2 regions of the Dyadobacter sp. 676 genome follow, and region 2 is predicted to be linked to the other one. Evidence: riboswitches for the same ligand, from Rfam matches in the RefSeq annotation. Region 2 holds a riboswitch; the other holds the start of a gene.
The links. A riboswitch is a leader RNA that binds a small molecule or an ion and turns the genes downstream of it on or off. The one in region 2 is predicted to bind S-adenosylmethionine.
Positions count from the first base shown of each region.

Region 1 (4,426 bases), 740 kb from region 2:
GGCCTCGGCCAATGCCTTTTCGAGATGGTGCATCAGACAATTCAAATCGATCGGGAGGATGTCCGTGGTGTGTATGGAAGCAAAATCGGTTTCATCCGCGAACCAGCGGCTGCTAAAATCCCAGCCCGACTCGGCCGCCGCGCGGATGTGCCGGTAAAGCTCGTCAGGCGGTGTACCATATTTATTCATAACTTCCCGGGCAAGATTGGTATCCTCGCTGTAAGACTCCGGGCGGGGCGTAGCCTTGTCGTCCCAATACCGGTTCAAAACAGCACCGCCGGGCAGATGCACGACGCGCCGGTAAGCTGTAAAAGGCTCCGAGGGTTCGTAGCCGCCGTCCATCCAGTAGTCATATTCTTTCTGCATTTGAGGCAGGTATTTTTTCAACACCTTTTTCCCTTCTATTTCACTGAATAACCGCACCATCAGCGAGAAAAACGGTGGCTGCGAGCGGCTTAGATAGTAAGTCCGGTTGGCGGTCGGTATGAAGCCCAGCGTATCCACCAGATAGGCGAAGTTGTTGAGCATATGTTCGATCAGTTCAACACGACCCGATTCTTTCAGGCCAAGCATCGTAAAATAGCTGTCCCAATAGTAAATCTCGCGGAAACGTCCGCCGGGAACCACATACGGGTGCGGGAGCGGGATCAGCGAGCCGCCCCGTTCCTGGCTTTCCGGCTGGCGCGTCAGTACCGACCAGAGCTTTCGTACATGTTCCGAAACGGGATCGTTTTTGTCGGAAACAAATTCCGAAGCAATATGCACCGGCATCCTGAAATGGTGCCGCACGAACGCCTCTATGTCGAAATCCGGATTGTTCTTTAAGCGGTGGTATTGTTCGATAATCAATACCGGGTCTTCCAGTGGAATGGCGTCGGCGAATGTCTTCGAATCGGAAAATATGTGGCTGCACTGCACGTCACGGAATAGCGTTCCGTACAACTCCTCGGGGGGAGATGTGAGGCTGGCCGTAAGTAAACGATGGAGCAACAAAACCGTACAAAACAAACTGACTTTAAAGGGTTTCCCGAAAGGATTTATTTAACTTCTGTGAATTTAAGTTTGGGTAATAACATCGCATTTTCGATCAGTTTTATCTGAATACCAAGGATACCGGCCTCGGCATTCACATCGATTTTTTCCACGTCGTCGGTTGGCTTGTGGTAGTCGTCGTGGCCGCCGGTATGGAAAAACAGCACCGGGATTTGTTTGGCGTAAAACGACCCGTGGTCCGAGCCGCCGCTTCCCGCATTATCGGTAAAAAATTTTGTTTCACTTTTCACATCCTTGAAAATCGCCGGCCATTCGGCGCTGGTACCGTAGCCGCCTATACCCACGCCCCGGCCCGGATCGTACCGGCCGATCATATCCATGTTCGACATGAAATTGATCCCGGACAGCGGTAATGTCGGGTTATTAACAAAATAACGCGAGCCGACGAGTCCCAGTTCTTCCGCACCGAATGCGATAAAAAGGAAATTGTAAGGCTCCTTTTTGCCATTTTCTGAAAAATACCGCGCCAGTTCGAGCAAACCGGCCACACCCGACGCATTGTCGTCGGCACCGTTGTGGATCTGGCCTTCGGGCTTGTCGGCCTTGGAACTGCCCTGGCGGCCGAGGCCAAGGTGGTCGAAATGAGCACCTATGACGATGGTATACTGCGCCCCGTTGTCGAGAAAACCGATCACATTCCGCGCCTCGCGAACGCTGTCGGGGACTACGACGCGCCTGATTTTCGCCGTGAAAGGCTGGTAATAGCCGTCGGTTCCTTTGGGTAAAAGATGGTACTTTTTGAATTGTTTCGCCACATATTTCGCGGCTTTTTCGTTCTCCTTGCTGCCGGTGCCGCGGCCTTTCATTTTATCAGAAGCGAGGTAGGAAATGTGTTTGCGGATGATTTCCGGAGAGGGTGCAACGGACTGTCCGGATGCCTGCAAACCGCCCAGAACGAGCAACAGGCTGTAAAAAAGGATTCTCATTAGATTCAAAATAGTTAAGGGGCAAAGATACGCTGCGGTGGTTCGGAAGGCGACAGAATTTTTCCATTTATTTGTATTTTCAGGCATCCGGGCTTAATATTGCACCATCAATCAATTGCTTCCCTGAACGGCGGTTGATTTATAAAGAAGAGGCGAGAGAATGGGCTCAACGAACCTCTGGCAACCTGCTACCACATCGGAGAAAGGTGCTAATTCCCACCTAAGTTATTAGGAGATATAAAATCAATTCGTGTGCTCTTACAGTTAGAAATTTCCGTAAGCCGATTGGCTTTAGTCTCGCAGCTACAACCGAAAATTTGTATTTCGGCTGTCTATTTTACCATGTGTTGAATTTAACCACCTGCTGTGGCACTTATGCAAGCGGAACAGAAGATTTTTAAATATCCCTATCCTTACGCGCTCGAAATGGGCGGCGAGCTGCCGGGGTTTGAACTCGCATACACTACACACGGAGAAAGAAACGCCAGCGATACCAACATCGTCTGGATCTGCCATGCGCTCACGGGCAGCTCCAACGCCGCCGACTGGTGGGACGGGCTGGTAGGAGAGGGTAAATATTTCAATCCCGGGCAGCATTTTATTATCTGCGCCAATGTGCTCGGTTCGGCTTACGGCTCCACGGGACCGTTGTCTGTCGATCCGCGTACCAACCGGCCCTACTACCGTAATTTCCCGACGATTACCGTGCGCGACGTAGTAGGGACGCTGGATTTGCTCCGGCAGGAACTGGCGATCGACAGGATTAAAATCTGCATTGGCGGGTCCCTCGGCGGCCAGCAGGCGTTGGAATGGGCGGTTGAAAAACCGGATTTGTTCGAAGAGCTGATCCTGATCGCTTCCAATGCATTGCATTCGCCCTGGGGTATCGCGTTCAACGAATCGCAGCGGATGGCTATCGAAGCCGACCCTACCTATACCGATGAAAGTCCGGACGCGGGTGCGATGGGCATGCGCGCGGCGCGGTCGATTGCATTGCTTTCGTACCGTAATTATGATACTTATAATTTTACACAGGCGCGCGACAATCCGGACCAGATCGACGATTTTCGTGCCTCGTCCTACCAGCAATACCAAGGCGACAAGTTTGTGAAGCGTTTCAATGCATTCTCCTACTGGGTGCTTTCCAAAATCATGGATTCGCACAATGTGGGCCGCAACCGCGGGGGAATCGTGCACGCGCTGGGGCTGGTGAAGGCAAAAACGCTCGTATTGGGTATCAAATCCGACCTGCTTTTCCCGCTTTCGGAGCAGCAGTTCCTGGCAAAGCATATTCCCGACGCCGCATTTCAGGAAATCGATTCACTTTACGGGCACGACGGCTTCCTGATCGAGTACAAACAGCTGACGCAGGTAATCAGGGCATGGCAGGAAACGAACGGGCAGTTACAGATGGCGCGCATCCGGTGACATATCCTGATATTCAAAAAGCCAAACTCCCGATCGGTCACCGGTCGGGAGTTTGGCTTTTTAAGGTATTTCAAAAATATTACTTCGAAAGGCTCAGTAAAAGCTCGGGTTCGTTGGTAGTAATGTAGTCCACGTCTTTTTCGAGGAAGTATTTCAAATCTGCTTCGTCGTTGACTGTCCACACATTGGTGGTCAGCTTTTTCTGCCGCATTGCCGGGATGTAATCCTCTTTTTTCTTCAAAACGCTGAAATGGTAGTCGATACCGTCCAGACCTGCCGCCTGGATTTCGTCCGGGGTTTTATCGCCGTTCAGATATTCCACGTGCGCTTTGGGGGCGAGTTCTTTCACCTTCAAACACACATCCCAGCTGAATGCGATATAGTCGGTAATTTTCTCGACCTTCATTTTCTTCACCAGTTCCACACATTTGGTCGCCAATGCCAACGAGCGCTCCTTACTGATTTTGGAAGTTTTGATTTCCAGTATCAAACGTGTCTTCTTTTGCTTCGAACCGGCTTTGAGATAGGCTTCCAAAGTAGGCAGCGGCTCGCCGTTTGCCAATTTGATCTTCGAAAGCTCGGCCGAATTCGTTGTTTCGATATTCGTTCCCTGAATAGAATGGTCGTGCAGGACATATAAAACGGAATCGGCCGACATATGCACGTCGAATTCGCTGCCATAGCAGCCTAGTTTGATCGCATGTTCCAGCGCGCCGATCGAGTTTTCGGTCGCGCCGGTGTTTTTCCACGCGCCGCGGTGCGCGATCACCTTGTTTTTCTTTTGAGACATTCCTTCCAAAGACACCAGGCTCATCAGCCCGATCGCAAGCATTAAAAATCCTTTTTTCATTGTATCCAAATTAAAACTTCTTTTTAAAAGACATTTCACGGAATGTTTTACCCCAGCGAGGCAAAACAGCGGCGAAATTACGGCAAGACAGGGCGTGGACTGTTAGCATAATATTAAGTTATGCCGACGCCTCATGCCGTGTGACTGTCAGGATCACCATTTTGGAAGT
Region 1 covers NZ_CP159289.1:4,501,447-4,505,872, forward strand. The annotation lists gene treA (alpha,alpha-trehalase TreA) at 1-990, opposite strand, end outside; gene ABV298_RS20160 (M20/M25/M40 family metallo-hydrolase) at 1,038-1,979, opposite strand; SAM riboswitch class I at 2,116-2,223, shown strand; gene metX (homoserine O-acetyltransferase) at 2,355-3,407, shown strand; gene ABV298_RS20170 (glycerophosphodiester phosphodiesterase family protein) at 3,487-4,257, opposite strand; gene ABV298_RS20175 (FdhF/YdeP family oxidoreductase) at 4,376-4,426, opposite strand, start outside.
Region 1: another riboswitch for S-adenosylmethionine. It lies ahead of metX (homoserine O-acetyltransferase); the one in region 2 lies ahead of ABV298_RS23305 (cysteine desulfurase family protein).

Region 2 (4,426 bases):
CGATACCAACCTGAACCTCAACCTCAAAATTGCTTCCGAAGAACTGGATGTGAACCCCGCCTACCTGTCGCGCGAGTTTTCAAGGTATTTCGATAACCTTTCGTTTGGTGAATATATCCGGAAACTGCGGATCGAGAAGGCCATTCAGCTGCTCGGATCTTCGGAGGACACCTTGGCGGAGATCGCCTACCTTACCGGTTTTTCCGACCAAAGCCATTTCAACCGTGTTTTCAAGGCTCATACCGGGCAGACGCCGTCGGAATACAGGAAATTTATGCGAAAAGGTAAAGGAAATACAAAACGTTAAAACCATTCTATCCTTACAGCGCATTGGTTTTTAGAATTGCAGGGCGATTGACCGCTTTTCACTCTAAAATCCAGTGTTATGCCCCGTATTTTTACCGGAAAACTCCTGATTACGTTTTGTAGCCTCCTTTCACTTGCAAATAGCGCTACCCGCGCACAGCAGCAGCCCGCGGCTCAGCCCATATACCCGCGTGTGGCGGGCTACGTAGGCATTCTCCACCCTATTGTGACATTCAGCAAGGAGGGTACTACCACCAATTTTGACAACTATTACGCAGTGGGACTACCTACCGGTATCAATATCTGGAAAAGTCCCGAAATCGGCTTTTCCGCCGAATTCGTGCCGCTCGTAAGGGCCGAACACGGCAGCAGTAAAATGGCCAATTTCCTTTTTCATCCAGGCATACTCGTTACATTAGCACCCGGGCTTACCTTCGCCGGCCGCGCCGCATTCGAGACGGCCGGGAGGTACGGCTTCACGCCGGTTTTGAATAAAATCGTGAAGAAAAACAAGAATAGCGGCTATTTTATAGCGGTGCCGGTGCCATTCCGCTTCGGGAACGGGCACCCGGCATCCGTCACGGCAGGATTTCAGTTCGGGATCACTTTCTGACCACAGGCATCAACACATCGAGGCGTCCATGATTCGCTCCACTTCGGAAATGTCGCGGTTACGGCGGATCAGCGTCATGATTTTTTCAAAGTCGATCAGTTGCGAGGCTTCGAACGCTATTACGCCTACGAAACTTTTGCCTTTGCTTATGAAATTCAAATGCTTGATCTTCGCACCGTTAACAGATTCTACACTGGAAGTAATCTTGTGCAGGCTTACGGCATTCCGGTAAATAATCCGGAGAAAAAAAGTTTTGCCCATTGTCGTGTCGATGTTTAAAGTGGTTTGTTGAGAATGTACTTGTAACCGGCACCAATGGCCGGCCGTTTGTTACCTTTACGCTCGCCAGCCCCGTTTGGTGCCAGGATTTGATATTAAATTTTGTTAAAACTGGCCTGTTCCGCCGCCATGGAATCCGCCCAGGTCCAGCTCGCAATGCTGCTCCATGCTTTGTTCGAAGCTACTTCCGAATCTGATTCATAGATACTTACAATGATATCCACGACCCGGTCGAGCTCGTCAAATGTATTGAATTTGCTGAAAGAAAAACGCACATTCTCCTTATTGGCCTCGCACGCCAGCGCCTGCATCACATGCGAAGCCCCTCCTCCCGAGCAAGCGCTTCCTCCCGACACCGCGATTCCCGCCCGGTCCAGTTCCGTAACGATACTTCCGGCACTCAGGCAAGGGAATGATACGCTCAGTACATTGGCAACGCTGTTTTCGATCGACTTACTTTCGCCATTATAACAAATCCCCTCAATCCCTGCGATCGACAGCTTCGACACCAGGTATTGTTTCAGTTTAGAGATCTTCGCCTGGCTTTCGTCCAGGTTGCGGTACGACACTTCGAGCGCCTTCGCCAGGCCCACTACGCCGGGTACATTCTCGGTTCCCCCGCGTTGCCCCCGTTCCTGGCCGCCGCCGTAAATCAGCGGTTTCAGCCGGTGTTTTTGATCGATATACATGAATCCGGCGCCTTTCGGTCCGTGAAACTTGTGCGCCGAGCCGACGAGGAAATCGATAGCGGCTTCCCGTAAATCAAAACGGACTTTGCCCATCGTTTGGGTCGTGTCGGTAAAAAACACGGCGCTATATCGCTGCGCCAGGACGCCCACCGCGTGGATATCCGTCAGGTTCCCGATTTCGTTGTTTCCGTGCATCAGCGCAATGAGCGTACGCGGATTGGCGCGCAGGAGGTTTTCCAGATGGTAGAGATCGATATTCCCGCGTTCGTCAAGTTTCACAAAACTGATTTCGATATCCCCTTCCTTTTCATGGCGTTTCAATGTTTGTAAAACCGCCTTGTGTTCGATGCGGCTCGTGACGACGTGGCTAAGGTCATAGGCCTGAATGGCGCCCGACAATAACAGGTTGATGCCTTCTGTCGCCCCGGCTGTGAAATATATTTCTTCGGGCAAAGCGCCCAGCAGGCCTGCAACCGTGTGCCGCGCCGCGTCAATGGCATCTTTTGCCTTTCTTCCTGCGCCGTGTACCGACGATGGATTGGCATAATGTGTGGTCAAAAAAGGCAGGATCGCGTCGATCACCTCCGGGTCCGGCGCGGTCGTAGCCGCATTGTCCAGATAAATTTCCATGTTCCTCTGGTTTGTTGTTGAATCAAAAATTAGTGGCAAGCACAGCTTTTCCGGACCCGAAACGGCCCTTTCGGCTATGCAATACCCGATTTACTTCCGTGGTTGGATTCTTAGATTTATCAATAGAATTAGGTTGGGGCACCTTGACGAGTCACAGGTTGCCAGAAGATCACAGAGCCTAACCTCTCCCTTCGTTCTTAATAAATCTATTAATTCGATAGACAAAGATTAATAAAAGAATTCAGGAATGCAAATACGAGGGCGTTTTTTTGATATTTTCACCTCCGGTCTTACAACACAGGTAATGAACATTTGGAGAAATTAGAACGGCGCCGAAAATACACTATACCCGTGCTCCTACGGTCACCGCGCATTACCGTCCATGACCGTAGGCCGGATCATCTTTCGAATCATTTCCCCGCCTGTTGCTCCGTTTCGGGATATCCTTTTCTCAGCAATGCGGCAAGTTCATTCACTGTAATCACGAAATTGCTATCCTTCGCCAGGTTCGTAAACTCGCCCGGATCTTTCTGATGGTCGTACAGCTCCACACCTGCCTTGCCTCCGTCCCATTCTGTATAACGGAAGCGCTCGGTGCGCACGCTGCGGCCGAAGATTTGCCCCCTTCGCACCTGTGTATAAGCGGGTTTATCCCAAACCGCCGACGGATTTTTGAGCAGCGGCACAAGGCTTTTCCCCTGCAAACGTTGCTTCGGATCCAGGCCACAGAGCTCTGCCAGAGTCGGGTAAATATCCAGCAGTTCCACCGTGCGGCCAGACGCTTTGCCCTTTGCAGCTCCTGGAACCGAGATGATCAGCGGTACCCGTGCGGAATTTTCGAAAAGGCTCTGCTTCATCCATTGCCCGTGCTGGCCCACATTGTAGCCATGATCGCTCCAGAGCACGATAATCGTCTTTTCGGCAAGTTTCAATTTATCGACCGCGTCGATTAGCCTGCCTACCTGTGCGTCCATGAAAGTAATGGTTGCATAATAAGCCCGCAACGCTTCGCGGCGTTTCGCTTCGTCGAGGCCCCAGTGCGGCGGCTTGGTAAATAATGCCGCCTCCGGAATGTCGTCGAGGTCGTTCGGTACCTCTTCGGGAAGCGGAACCTGGTCCGCGGGGTACATATCGAAGTATTTTTTAGGAGCTACATACGGCGTATGCGGACGGAAAAAGCCCACTGCCAGGAAAAACGGCTCGTTCTTTTTTTCGGTCATGATTTTAATGGCCTCGTTGGCGATCATCCCGTCGGTCTGCTCGTCGTCGGTGCCTTCCGTTGCCCGCCATGCCAATGCGCTTCCCAGCCCGCGATCCGGTGTAAGATTTTTGATCAGCGGCTCTTCCGTTTTATCCCGGCCTTTCGGATTGGCGCGGTGGTTCCACGAATCGGGATCATCCAGCCCGTCGGTACCAATCTGGCCAGGTACGCCATAATGGAAAATCTTGCCTACCCGCGCGCTGTAATAATCGTTGTTTTTAAAAAGCTGCGGCAGCGTGACAATGTCGGGAAGGTTTTTGCGGAAGTGGGTTTGCAGCTCGTAAATCTTCGTCACATCCGGCCGCTGGCCGGTCAGCAGCGACGATCGGCTGGGGCTGCATAGCGGAAACTGCGTATAAGCCTTGTCGAAGCGCACCCCGCGCCGGGCAAGACGATCGATATTCGGCGACTTGACGAATGTATTGCCGTAAATACCGAGGTCGTTGTTCAGGTCGTCGACTGCGATAAACAGGACGTTATACTTCGGTTTGGCCCTCTTCGGGCCGTCGCCCGCCGCGAATGCTTGCGAAGGAATGTTCAGCAGTGCCGGCAATGCGGGCAGGGCTACTATCCACATGCGCCGCAAAATTTTCCCAAAAGTAATGCGATGTCTTCTTACCATTTTCATTTGCCTTGAATAATCCGTTA
Region 2 covers NZ_CP159289.1:5,245,177-5,249,602, reverse strand. The annotation lists gene ABV298_RS23320 (chromate resistance protein ChrB domain-containing protein) at 1-307, shown strand, start outside; gene ABV298_RS23315 (hypothetical protein) at 386-919, shown strand; gene ABV298_RS23310 (hypothetical protein) at 929-1,180, opposite strand; gene ABV298_RS23305 (cysteine desulfurase family protein) at 1,294-2,517, opposite strand; SAM riboswitch class I at 2,631-2,724, opposite strand; gene ABV298_RS23300 (sulfatase) at 2,928-4,355, opposite strand.